DNA from 4 places in the Streptomyces sp. NPDC051219 genome. Region 3 is predicted to be linked to each of the others. Evidence: riboswitches for the same ligand, from Rfam matches in the RefSeq annotation. Region 3 holds a riboswitch; each other region holds the start of a gene.
The links. A riboswitch is a leader RNA that binds a small molecule or an ion and turns the genes downstream of it on or off. The one in region 3 is predicted to bind cyclic di-AMP.

Region 1: it holds a riboswitch for cyclic di-AMP, as region 3 does, so the genes downstream of both, AB0M62_RS16840 (LysM peptidoglycan-binding domain-containing M23 family metallopeptidase) here and AB0M62_RS24935 (LysM peptidoglycan-binding domain-containing protein) in region 3, are expected to answer to the same signal.
Region 2: it holds a riboswitch for cyclic di-AMP, as region 3 does, so the genes downstream of both, AB0M62_RS02140 (transglycosylase family protein) here and AB0M62_RS24935 (LysM peptidoglycan-binding domain-containing protein) in region 3, are expected to answer to the same signal.
Region 4: it holds a riboswitch for cyclic di-AMP, as region 3 does, so the genes downstream of both, AB0M62_RS05040 (M23 family metallopeptidase) here and AB0M62_RS24935 (LysM peptidoglycan-binding domain-containing protein) in region 3, are expected to answer to the same signal.

Annotation. Positions count from the first base shown of each region.
Region 1 covers NZ_JBFBAS010000012.1:173,613-176,768, forward strand. Annotated here, with positions in the region: partial or broken gene AB0M62_RS16835 (alpha-galactosidase) at 1-619, shown strand, start outside; cyclic di-AMP (ydaO/yuaA leader) riboswitch at 924-1,113, shown strand; gene AB0M62_RS16840 (LysM peptidoglycan-binding domain-containing M23 family metallopeptidase) at 1,118-2,086, shown strand; gene AB0M62_RS16845 (SGNH/GDSL hydrolase family protein) at 2,274-3,044, shown strand.
Region 2 covers NZ_JBFBAS010000001.1:449,237-452,392, reverse strand. Annotated here, with positions in the region: gene eno (phosphopyruvate hydratase) at 1-1,043, opposite strand, end outside; gene AB0M62_RS02140 (transglycosylase family protein) at 1,341-2,024, opposite strand; cyclic di-AMP (ydaO/yuaA leader) riboswitch at 2,029-2,196, opposite strand; gene AB0M62_RS02135 (transglycosylase family protein) at 2,462-3,156, opposite strand, start outside.
Region 3 covers NZ_JBFBAS010000025.1:54,138-57,293, forward strand. Annotated here, with positions in the region: gene AB0M62_RS24930 (helix-turn-helix domain-containing protein) at 1-801, opposite strand, end outside; gene AB0M62_RS24935 (LysM peptidoglycan-binding domain-containing protein) at 1,018-1,791, opposite strand; cyclic di-AMP (ydaO/yuaA leader) riboswitch at 1,796-1,985, opposite strand; partial or broken gene AB0M62_RS24940 (NAD(P)/FAD-dependent oxidoreductase) at 2,771-3,156, opposite strand, start outside.
Region 4 covers NZ_JBFBAS010000003.1:40,085-43,240, forward strand. Annotated here, with positions in the region: gene AB0M62_RS05030 (PrsW family glutamic-type intramembrane protease) at 1-12, shown strand, start outside; partial or broken gene AB0M62_RS05035 (aldo/keto reductase) at 42-183, opposite strand; gene AB0M62_RS05040 (M23 family metallopeptidase) at 244-1,260, opposite strand; cyclic di-AMP (ydaO/yuaA leader) riboswitch at 1,311-1,445, opposite strand; gene AB0M62_RS05045 (PP2C family protein-serine/threonine phosphatase) at 1,661-2,821, opposite strand; gene AB0M62_RS05050 (MerR family transcriptional regulator) at 2,973-3,156, opposite strand, start outside.

The DNA of each region.
Region 1 (3,156 bases), on a different contig from region 3:
GCGTTCGAGTCGTGCTCCGGCGGCGGTGGCAGGATCGGCCTTGGCGTTCTCTCCCGTACCGACCAGGTGTGGACCTCCGACAACACCGATCCGCTGGACCGGCTCGACATCAAGTACGGCTTCAGCCGGCTGCACCCGGCGCGGATCATGGCCGCGTGGGTGACCGACAGTCCGAATGTGCAGCTCAACGGCCGGGCCCGCTCGCTGCGCTTCCGCTTCGTCAGCGCCGTGGCGGGCGTGCTGGGGGTAGGCGGTGATCTTTCCGTCTGGAGCGAGGAGGCGCTTGCCGAGGCGCTGGAGTGGGTGGATCTCTACAAGGAGATCCGGCCGGTGGTGCAGCAAGGAGAGGTCTACCGGCTGCGGCGGCCCACCGGAGGACTGCGCGCGCCGTTCAGTACGTACGGGCGACGAGGCCGTGGTCCTCGCCTGGCTCCAGGCCCAGCGTTACGGCGAGCCACCGCCGGCGCTGCGGCTGGCCGGCCTCGACCCGGCGGCCACGTACGAGTACCTCGGCACCGGGGGTGTCCACCGTGGCGCGGGGCTGATGCACAGGGGGCTGCGGACGGCACTCAGTGGCGATTTGGATGCGGCAGTTATCCGGCTACGCCGCATCGCATAAGGATCGCACCTATAGGGCCGATAGCAGGCGAATGTCCGGTCTGACCGAATTGCTTGGCTTGGCGTCAAGTTGCCATGCTTAAGCGGTAGATGGCCCGTCGCCCAGTGAGCAGGATCATATCGGTGACGGTGCGTGGCGGGGCGGCAGAGCTCAATTCCTTTGCTCGGGCGGCTGTTGGGGAGCCGCACTCCACGGAGGGTGACTGGAGAAATCCGGCATATTCACCGCGTCGAATGGATTCCGGATGGAGTCCGGAATACATGGCTTGTTCCGCCTGCCCGGCTCGCCTACGGTCACCGTCAATCCAGGTGGACCGCCGAATCCTGCCACCGCCTGGAACCGCACCCACCACTTACGCACGGCAGGAGCGGGGGACCCAGGTAAGCCGCCGATCCGGAATCCGGAACGGCTCGGGGTTAAGTCGCAGCCACACCGCGGCCGGGCATCTCCAGCCCGAACCCGACAGCTCACCTCGCAGGCGACGGAGAGGAATTCGTCATGCCCGCAAAGGGTAAGCACCGTCGTCCCAAGGCCAACCCGATCACCCGTGGCTTCGTGGCCGCGGGCACCGGTGGCGCCGCTCTCGCACTGCCGCTGATGGGCGCCACCGGCGCCAACGCGGCCGAGAAGGCCGCGCCGGCCGTTGCCGCCGAGAAGGCCGCCGCTCCGGTCGCAGCCGCCGCTCCGGTCGCCGTAGCGAAGGCCGCCCCCAAGACGTACTCCGTCGTCGCGGGCGACTACCTGTCCAAGATCGCCGACGAGCAGAATGTCAACGGCGGCTGGCAGAAGCTCTACCAGGACAACCGCGCGGTCGTCGGTGGAGACCCGTCGCTGATCCACCCGGGCCTCAAGCTCACCATCGGCGCCAAGGCGAAGGCGCCGGCGAAGTCCGACGCCGCGACCGAGCGGGCCGACCGGTCCGAGCGCAAGAGCGCTCCGGCGAAGGCGAGTGCCCCGGCGAAGGCGAGCGCCCCGGTCAAGGCGAGCGCCCCGGTCAAGGCGAGCGCCCCGGCCAAAAACACCGGCACCGCCACCTCGAACAGCGGGGCGGCGAAATCCTCCGGCTACTTCACCGCCCCGGTCGACGCGCCCGTCACCACCTCGTACCGCATGTCCGGATCCATGTGGTCCAGCGGCTACCACACCGGTGTCGACTTCGCCGCGGGCTCCGGCACCAGCCTCAAGGCCATCGGTGCGGGCACCGTCGTCTCCGCCGGCTGGAGTGGCGCGTACGGTAACGAGGTCGTCATCCAGCACACCGACGGCCGCTACTCGCAGTACGCCCACCTGTCCTCGCTCTCCGTCTCGGCGGGCCAGAGTGTCGCCGGTGGCCAGCAGATCGGCCTGTCCGGCTCCACCGGCAACTCGACCGGCCCGCACCTGCACTTCGAGATCCGGACCTCGCCGAGCTACGGCTCCGACATCGACCCGCTGGCGTACCTGCGCCAGCACGGTGTCAGCCTCTGAGACGCGCATCCCCCCTGACGGGGCGTCACCAGGAGGCCGGATCCGGCGGATCCGGCCTCCTGGCGTATTCCCGGAACGCGAAACGGCCCCGGTGGTCTATGTCACGCCGCGTCAACCCCTCCTTACGGTCGCGTAGGTCACATCCGCCGGTGAAGGATGTGCTCCCGTGGCAGACGATTCGAGATCAATGAGCAGCGGTGCATTCGGGTCGTACGCGGCGATCGGTGACAGCTTCACCGAGGGCGTGGGCGATCCAGGACTGGATGGCTCCTTCGTGGGGTGGGCCGACCGCTTGGCGGTGCTCCTCGCCGACCAGCGACCGGAGCACGCGTTCCGGTACGCCAACCTGGCGGTGCGCGGCCGGCTCCTGGACCAGATCGTGGAGGAGCAGGTGCCGCGGGCGAAGGCGCTCGCGCCGGACCTGGTGAGCTTCTGTGCCGGCGGCAACGACATCATCCGGCCGGGCAGTGACCCCGACGCGGTTGCCGAGCGGTTCGAGGCGGCCGTCGCGGATCTGACGTCGGGGGTCGGGACGGTAATGATCACTACTGGGTTCGACACCCGCGGGGTGCCGGTGCTGCGTCATCTGCGGGGCAAGATCGCCACGTACACGGCGCATGTGCGGTCGATCGCCGACCGCTACGACTGCCCGGTGCTCGACCTGTGGTCGCTCAAGTCGGTCCAGGACAGGCGCGCCTGGGACGGCGACCGGCTGCATCTCTCGCCCGAGGGGCACACGCGGGTGGCGCTCCGGGCCGCCCAGGTGCTCGGCCTCGAGGTGCCGGCGGATCCGGACCAGGTATGGCCGCCGGAGCCGCCACGGGGCTCGGCGGAGGTGCGCCGGGACAACATCCAGTGGGCGCGGGAACATCTGGTGCCGTGGATCGGACGGCGGCTGCGCGGCGAGTCGTCGGGCGACCACGTGGAACCGAAGCGGCCGGACCTGCTGCCGCTGTAGGGGCAGGGGAGAGTTGGGGCGCCTTCCGGATTCGGGGGCGGGGCCGCCGGGCACGCACGGTTCTCGGGCGGCCGGGGATGGCTCAGTGGCTGCCGGCCGGTGGGCGGTTGCG
Region 2 (3,156 bases), on a different contig from region 3:
GCGTCCAGGGTCTCGGTCAGCGAACCGATCTGGTTCACCTTGACGAGCAGGGCGTTCGCGGAGCCCTCCTCGATGCCTCGGGCAAGCCGCTCCGGGTTGGTGACGAACAGGTCGTCGCCGACCAGCTGGACCTTGGAGCCGAGCTTGTCGGTGATGGCCTTCCAGCCGGCCCAGTCGTCCTCGAACAGCGGGTCCTCGATGGAGACGAGCGGGTACGAGGCGACGAGCTCCTCGTAGTACTCGGTCATCTCGGCGGCCGAGCGGGACTTGCCCTCGAACTCGTACGCGCCGTCCTTGTAGAACTCTGAGGCGGCGCAGTCGAGCGCGAGCGCGATGTCCTTGCCGGGCTCGTAGCCGGCCTGCCGGACGGCCTCGAGGATGAGGTCCAGCGCGGCCCGGTTGGATTCGAGGTTCGGCGCGAAGCCGCCCTCGTCGCCGAGGCCGGTGGAGAGCCCCTTCTCCTTCAGGACCTTCTTCAGGGTGTGGTAGACCTCGGTGCCCCAGCGCAGGGCCTCGGAGAAGGACTCGGCGCCGATCGGCGCGATCATGAACTCCTGGATGTCCACGTTGGAGTCGGCGTGCGAGCCGCCGTTCAGGATGTTCATCATCGGAACGGGCAGAAGGTGCGCGTTCGGGCCGCCGAGGTAGCGGAAGAGCGGCAGGTCGGATGCCTCGGAGGCGGCGTGCGCGACGGCGAGGGAGACGCCGAGGATGGCGTTGGCGCCGAGCGAGGACTTGTCCGGGGTGGCGTCCAGGTCGAACATCGCCTGGTCGATCAGACGCTGCTCGGTGGCGTCGTACCCGACGAGCTCCGGGCCGATCTGCTCGATGACGGCGAGGACGGCCCTCTCGACGCCCTTGCCGTGGTAGCGGTTCGGGTCACCGTCGCGAAGCTCGAGGGCCTCGAACGCTCCGGTGGAAGCACCGGACGGAACTGCAGCACGACCCGTGCTGCCGTCGTCGAGGCCGACCTCGACCTCGACCGTGGGGTTGCCTCGGGAGTCCAGGATTTCCCGGGCTACGACGACGTCGATGGACGGCACGAGCATCTCCTTCTGGGATGTGACGCTATGAGTGCAGGGTCTCATTGGCCTTGCGCCATGAGCCTAACCGGCTCCGGGGCACAGGTCGGCCGACCGCCCGGCCCCTGGGACGAAAACAGCCCCGAATAACCGCGGTCCGGTACATAAGGACCACGCGGTACTGGACAGTAATGCGCGGCACCGGCCAGTAATACAGAAGCCCCGGCCCGGCGCGCACGGGGGAAAGCGCGCCGGACCGGGGCTGTTTCTGGGGTGGGACCGGTCTCCGCCGAGGCGGGTCCCGGCCGGGGGCGGTTGTCAGCCGAGGTGCAGCTGCTGGCCCGGGTGGATGACGTCGGCGTCCTCGACGATGTCCTTGTTCAGCTCGAACAGCTTCTCCCAGCCGCCCTTTACCTTCTCAGCCTGGGCGATCTCGGCGAGGGTGTCGCCGGCCTTCACCTTGTACTCGCCGTCGCCCTTCTTGAAGGACTGGGCGGCCTTGGGGGCCTCGGAGCGGGCCTCGGAGCGGCTCGCCTTGGCCGGCTCGGCGCGCTTCTCGGCCGGCTTCGCGGGCTTCGGCTGCGCGGCCGGCTTCGCGGCGCCGGTGTCGACACCCGGGTCCACACCGTCGTTGGTCAGGTTGCCGGCGCCGGCGCAGGCCCAGGCACCCGGGCCCTGCATGTCGAGAAGCACCTCGGCGGTGGCGATCTGCTGGTTCTTGGTCGCGAGGTCGGCGCGGGAGGCGTACTTCGTACCGCCGGCGGCTGCCCAGCTGGACTGCGAGAACTGCAGGCCGCCGTAGTAGCCGTTGCCGGTGTTGATCGACCAGTTGCCGCCGGACTCGCACTGGGCCACAGCGTCCCAGGTGGCGACGGAGGCGGCGGACGCCGAGGTGGCGCCCATCAGCGGGACGGCGACAGCCGCGCCGGCGACGCCGGCGAGCGTGGCGATACGGGCGACCTTGGACGACCGGCGGTGCTTGCCTGTGCTGGATGCCAGCATGGAGTTGTCTCCTCACCGACGCCTACGAGGTGAGCTGTCGGGTTCGGGCCAAGTGAGTTGCCCGGCCGCGCGTCTGGCGCGACTTCACCCCAAGCCGGTCAGCTGCCGTCTCAACGGCCGCGTCCGGCACCTACCTTGGGTCCCCCGCTCCTGCCAACGGCGCTTTACGCGTCGAAATATTTCCCCCGTCCGTCGGCAGGATTCGGCGTGACGGTCGAAGGAGCCCGCGGTGCGAGCGGTTCAGACCGTAGACACAGGCATCCCCGATGTTCAATGCCGAACATCGGGGAGAAAACGCCCATACCCATATCCGCGAAACGGTCATTTCCGCAGGTGAGAGGCGAAAGTGCGAGACCGGGCGGACGAGACGCCCCAGTTGGCCCGAAGAGACTCATGTCTCACTTGAGCAAACTAGGACATAAAGTCCCGAACTCCCCCTACTTTGGGGTTATATCGAGACCCAGGTCGAGGCTCTGGCCAGGAAGGATGAGGTCCGGCTCGGCACCGATGACGGTCTCGTTGGCCTCGTAGATCGCGGACCACCCGCCCGCCACATCCTTCTTGTCGGCGATGTCCCAGAGGTTGTCGCCGGGAAGGACGGTGTACGTGTCCGCCTCCGCCCCAGCCCCGCCGCGCGTCGCATCCGCGTCACGGGAGGCGTGCCGTCCGGTGTCGCGGTCGCCTGCCGCGCCGTCCGGCCCGGCTGTCTCACCGGCGGCCGGCGCGCCCCGGTGCTTGCCCGCTCCGGACCCGGCCCCCGGGGTCGATGCGGCGTCAGGCGTGGTGGACGCGGCAGGAGAGGAACTGCCGCTCTTATCCGACTTGCCTGCATTAGGGGTGTTCGCCCCTGTGGAAGCCTTGGGCGCCCCGGACGCCGCAGGCGCGGTGGGCTCGTCCGCCGGAGTGGCCTCCGAAGGCCGCACGGGCGCGGGGCCGACCGACATGTCCTCCGTCGGCAGGCCCGGGTCGACATCGGCGATCAGGCCACCCTGGGTCAGCCCCGCGCTGCCGGCACAGCTCGGCCAGGCCTGCGGCCCCTGTGCGGCGAGAACCTTCTCCGCGACGGCGATCTGCTGAGCGCGGCTGGCGAGGTCCGCCTGCGGCGCGTAGGACAGCCCGCCGAACTCCTCCC
Region 3 (3,156 bases):
GTGGTCGTCGGGCAGCCGCAGGCCCCGCCGGTCCGCCAACCCGGCCGGGAGTCCAAGGCGTTCGGCAGCAGTCCCCGTGAGAACGATCAGCGGGTCGGCGTCCTTGCCGTTGCGGTGCAGCCGGGTCGCGCCCAGCTTGGCCTCGTTCAGCGTCCAGTCGACCAGCAGGGGGATGTCGGTGGCCGGGCAGTCGAGCACCAGGCCGCCGACGCAGTACGCCGATCCGTCGCCGTCCAGCACCGCCAGCGGGCCGTGAGCGAAGCGGGGGTCCACGTCGACGGCGGGTTGATCGGCAGCCCGCTTCCGGGCAGCCTGTTTTGGGGCGGCCTTCTTCGGCGCGGCCTGCCGGGCGCCCGAACGGGCCGACGGTGAGGCCGTCGACTGCCGGGGGTGCGCCGACCGTGTCGGAGGAGCGGCCGGCTCGGACACCATCGGCACGGGCGCGGGCCGGGGCGCGGCCTCCGGAGCGGGCACCTCCGCCTCCGGCGGCGCCGGAGTGAAGGTCTGCGGCACCGGGGGCGCCGAGGCGGCGGTCGAAGGTGCGGGGTGGCGGGCGGCAAGGCCGTCCAGGAGCCGGGCGTACGCGGCCCGCTTCGGCGGCCGTGGATCGGTCCGCCCCGACTCCCAGCCGGTCACGGTCTCGCGCCGCACCGAGAGGGCCCTCGCGACCTGCTCCTGGCTCAGGCCGGCCGCCTCACGCAGCCGCCTGCGCTCGTCGGGATCCGGAAGCGCGTCATGCGCGGCCGCCTGCTCCAGAAGGGCATCGACCGAAGCGAACAGCTGCTCGTGCTCGTTGGGCACAGCAGACCACCTCCACACGGATCACCCTATCCGAAGCGAACAGTCGATCACACGCGAAACGCACAGTGGGCGCTTGATCCGCCGAAAGGGCGAGTGGTGGAGGACGGTGGGGAGCAGTGGGCCGGGGGGAGCAGGTGGTCGGCAACGGAGATTTCGGCACCTCCTGCCCGTGGCGGCGGCGCGCCGGGCAGGAGGTGCCGAACCACTCGGCGAGGCCTAGTAGGGCCCGTTCACGTTGTCGATCGAGCCGTACCGGTCGGCAGCGTAGTTGCACGCGGCCGTGATGTTGGCGACCGGGTCATAGCTGTCCATCGACGTACCGGGCACGTGGTAGGCCCGGAACGTCGGGTCGATGACCTGGAGGAGCCCCTTGGACGGCGTGCCGGCCACGGCGTTGGAGTCCCAGTTGTTGATCGCCAGCGGGTTGCCCGACGACTCGCGCATGATATTGCGGTGGATGCCTTCGTAGCTGCCGGGTATGCCGTGCTCTGCCATGACCGCGAGCGACTCGCGAATCCAGCCGTCGAGGTCGTTGGTGTAGGTGGGCTTCGCGGCAGCAGGCTTCGCGGTGGCCTTCTTCGCCACACCAGCGCTCGTGCCGGGCGCAGTGGTCTTCTGCTCGGCAGCGTCAGCCGCCTTCGCGCCGATCGTCAGCGTCTGGCCGGGACGAATCAGCGAGGGGTTGGCCCCGACGACCTTCCAGTTGTCCTTGTACAGCTTCTTCCAGCCGCCGCTGAGGTTCTGCTCCTGGGCGATCTTGGACAGGTAGTCGCCCGCGACCACGGAGTACATCTTGGGGGCGGCAGCGGCGGCTGCGACCGGAGCGGCGGCCTTCTCGGCGGCAACGGTTGGCGCGGCCTTCTCCACCGCGATGGCGCCGGTGGCGCCCATCAGCGGCAGTGCGAGAGCGGCGCCGCCGGTGCCCGCGGCCACAAAGCCACGGGTGATCGGGTTGGCCTTGGGACGACGGTGCTTACCCTTTGCGGGCATGACGAATTCCTCTCCGTCGCCTGCGAGGTGAGCTGTCGGGTTCGGGCTGGAGATGCCCGGCCGCGGTGTGCTGCGACTTAACCCCGAGCCGTTCCGGATTCCGGATCGGCGGCTTACCTGGGTCCCCCGCTCCTGCCGTGCGTGAGTGGTGGGTGCGGTTTCCAGGCGGTGGCAGGATTCGGCGGTCCACCTGGATTGACGGTGACCGTAAGCGAGATCGGCCGGGCGGAACAAGCCCTGAATTCTGCAACGCAATCCACAAGGCGGATCCGGGAGGGGGAAATCCCGTCACCCACCCTGGAGTGAAAACTCAACTTTCTTTCTCTGGAAGGGGAATGAACGCGGTGGGGGATTCCGTGCAACGGTGCGGATGTGAGCGGAATCACTGGTGGCATTGGGCAACCCCCGCCGCCCTAGCCGATGAGCGATACGACAACTCGCGTGAATAGCCTGGAAATAGACGTGAGGGCCTATTCGGGCATTACGTGTCATACATGCCATTGCCGGTCGAAAAACTCGCCCAGCGAGGGTGTTTTCGCCCGCGCGCCTCGCAGCCACTCACTCCGGCGGGCCGATACGGCGCACGCTCCGTTCGGCTGAGAGGGATCGACACTGGTGGCAAATTTGCCCATATTGCTCATCCTATTTCCGCATCAGTCTAGTATGTCCACATTTTTCTAGTAGTTCACTACATGGACATACATGGACACGCTCTCCCGATGCCGTGGACCATCGTCGCGTCTCCGTCTGACGTCGCCGCGAACGACTCACCCTTTCGCTTATGCCGAGCTCGTCGGGCCGCCTTGATCTCGCTCCGCGCCAGGAATTTCCAACTCCGTGACGGCGGAAGGCAGTCGCACGCCTCGACGGAATTTCACTCGCTGTAGCGCTGGAACCAATGGGTGTTGTAGTGGCGGGCTATGGAATGCGGGAGGGCCGGGTCGGTCAGGAGGCGGTAGACGTACTCGGCGGTGTCCAGCGTGGCGCCGGTCGGGTCTGCGGCGATGTAGCTGCCGATCACATGGCCATGCATCTCCTGTTCGGTCGCCTCAAGGCCCAGGCCGGTGAGTACGTCGGCGCGGGCAGTGAAGCGCGGGGCCACGACGAGAGCCTGACAGGGGATCACCCGGCCGCCCGCCAGAGTCAACCGGGTGAGACGGTCGCCCGCCACCGCGAGACCCGTCACCAGGCCGTCCACCACCGCGATACCGCGGGCGGCGAGTTGCTCGTACTCGTCGCCGCTCAACTGGGGTGCGGTGTGGAGGAAGAGGGTCACGGTCTTGCTCCACTGCCGCCAGAGCAGGGCCTGGTGGACCGCCGGCGGCCCCGTGGCCAGGACGCCGATCGCCTGGTCGCGGACCTCCC
Region 4 (3,156 bases), on a different contig from region 3:
CGGCAGCTCTGACCGGGTCCAGTCGTCCGAGCCGCCGGACGTACGAAGTTGCCGCCGTCAGCGGTGTAGGCGTCGAGGACCGAAGGACTGCGCGCGGTCGGCGGTCCAGCCGAAGACGTTGCCGCCGAGAGCGAGGGGGAAGACCTGAAGGCTGGACGTACCCAGCTTGCGGAGAGAGGTCATTCGTTGATCAACAGGCCGGGACGGTTCCGGTATTCCGGACCGCCCCCGGGCCCTCGGAGATCAGACCGTGAGGCCCTTGCCGCGCAGCCACGCCAGCGGGTCGACCGTGCTTCCGCCCGTGCGCACCTCCAGGTGCAGGTGCGGGCCGGTGACATTGCCGGTGGCGCCGACTCGCCCGATGGTCTCGCCGTTGGTGACCTGGCCGGAGGTCACGGACATCGAGGAGAGGTGGCAGTACCAGACCTCCGTGCCGTCCGCGAGCTCCAGCACGATGCGGTAGCCGTAGGCCCCGGACCAGCCCGCCGACTTGATGGTCCCGCCGTGGACCGCCTTGACCGGCGTACCCGTCGGCGCGGCGAAGTCGAGACCGGTGTGCTGACCGGAGGACCACATCGAGCCGGACTGACCGTAGTGCGAGGTCAGGGTGTAGGAAGAGGTGGGGAGGGAGTAGCCGGCCGCCAGCTTGGCGAGCCGCTCGGCCTCCGCCTCGGCCTTCGCCGCCTCTTCCGCGGCCTTCTTCTCCGCGGCCGCCTTCGCGGTCGCGGCGTCCTGCTGCTTCTTGGCTTCCGCCGCTGCCGTGTCGGCCGCGGCCTTCTCCGCGGCGGCCCGGGCCTCGGCGTCGGCGGCGTCCTGCTGCTGCTCGGCCTGGAGCAGGATGCGGGTGCGCAGTGCCTCGCCCGCGTCGGTGGTGCCCTGCTGGGCCTCCTCGGCGCTGACGCCGGCCATGGTGAGCGGGGCGTCGACCGAGGTGTTCTCGTCCTCGTCGCTGTCGTCACCGGATATCAGCGCGCCCACGCCGGGCAGCGATCCGGCGTCCGGCAGCGCGGAGGTGATGGAGTCGGGAAGCGAGATGGTGACGGCCGGCTTGTCCTGCGCGGTGGCGATGCCGCCTGCGCCGACCGCGGCGATGACGCCGACTCCGAGAACCGTGGAGCTGCGCGCGAGTCCGCCGCGCTGCTTGGCGACGCGGTGCCGGCCGCGTACGGGACGGACGGAGTCCTCAGTGGGGTTCCACTCCTCCCACGCCCCCTCCTCGACGCCGAATCCTTCGGTGCCTCCCGGAACTGACTTCGTCATGAACCGGGTTACTTCGGGGGCAGGGCTGTTGGACGCCACGGAGGCGTGCTCCTTTCCTTCCTTCTCGCCTACCGGGTTAGCTGACGGGTTCGGAGCAGGAAGGTCTCCTACGGGCCGGTTTCAGCCCGATTCACCCCAAGTTGGTGGTTCCCCGGTTCCCTTGCGGAATTCGGCGCATGCGCACGGTGCCGTCTCTTGCGACGGCTGGGACGACCGCGCTGCGTTATCGAACGTTAATAGACACCAGGGCCGGATTCCAAGCTGTTCCCATTGATCGTTAAGGCTCCCCGGCCGGACTTTCCGGGACAGGAGGGTGCGATATCGGGCGAGTTGACCGCCTCTCACAAAACACCCGCACCCTGATGGTTCGTCAATTGTTATGCGGAGCGGTGCCTTTCGACTACGCACCGTGTCCGTTCCTGCCGACCACCGGTACGGTGGTACGCCGGTCCGACTGTCTCTCCGCAGGGCGGCTGACCGCCAGCAGCGCCATGTCGTCGGTCGAACCGCCGCCCGTGTACTGCCGCACATCGGTGACCAATGCGGCCAGCAACGCGTCGGGCCCCGAGAAAATGCGGCCCCGGAGCCGTTCCTGCGGGTCGTAGAAGTTCCCGGCCGCGTCCCGCGCCTCGGAGAGCCCGTCCGTGTAGAGGAGCAGGGTGGCTCCGGGCGGGAACTCATGCTCCTCCGCTCGGTCGGGCCAGCCGGCCAGGTCGCCCATCCCCAGCGGCAGCGCGGTTTCGGCGGGCGTGAGCGCCTCCACCCTCCCGTCGGCGTACAGCCGCAACGGCTCCGGATGCCCCCGGTTCACCAGCCGCAGCCCGCCACCGTCGTGCGGGATCTCCGCCAGCACGGCCGTGGTGAAGCCTTCCACCGCGTCGAGACTGTCCCGGCGGGTTCCCTCGCGCCGCAGTGCCCGCTCCAGCCGCTGCGCCACCCCTTCGAGGGTGGACTCCTGCTCGGCGGCCTCGCGGAACGCCCCGATCACGATGGCGACCGCCTCCACCGCTTCGAGTCCCTTGCCTCGTACGTCGCCCACGATCAGGCGTACTCCGTACGGCGTGTCCTGTACGGCGTAGAGGTCACCGCCGATGAACGCGTCCGCCTGCGCGGCCTCGTACCGCGCGGCGACGTGGAGCCCGCCGATCCGTTCGACCGGGGTCGGGAGCAGGGCGCGCTGGGCGGCCTCCGCGATCCCGCGCGCGGAGGCGAGCCGCTCGCCACTGCGCCGTACGACCCGGTTGGTGAGCAGCGCCAGAGCGGCCACGGTCACCACGGTGACCAACTCGGTCACCGCCTCCACCTTCAGCATCGTTCCGTTGCGGATGTGCAGGAGGAGCACGGCCAGGGAGGCGGTCGCGCCGGTCAGGAAGGTGGTGCCGAAGGAGAACAGCGGCGCGGCGATGAGCGGCGCCGCCGAGAAGAACGGTGACCCGGTGAAGCCCGGCGGGGTCGAGAGATCGAAGACCATGCCGACGACGATCAGCAGCGCGGGCAGGGTGCGGACAAAGCGGCGCGTGATCCTGCTCCCGATGCCTTCGTCCTGGTCCCGGTCCTCGATGTGCCCTCCTTCGTGCCCCACTCACCCAGGCTGTCCGCACCGCCGGGAGGCGGCGACCGGGCAACGGCCAACCGGGCGACGAATGGGAAGGGAACCGCCGCCGTCCCGAGACGCCGGCAGTCCCGCCCCCCGGCAGCCCCCCGCCCCTCGGCTATCCGTCGGACAGGTGCCGCTCGCCGTAGATCCTCATCGCATCGCGGATGAAGGCCGCTGTGCCGGTTCCGTGCTTGTCGAACGTGGCGGTGAAGCGGGGGTCGGAGACATACATCTCACCGAGCCCGACGAAGTACGAGCGGGTCGGCGTGCCAGTCACCGAAAGCCACTCGCACTGACGG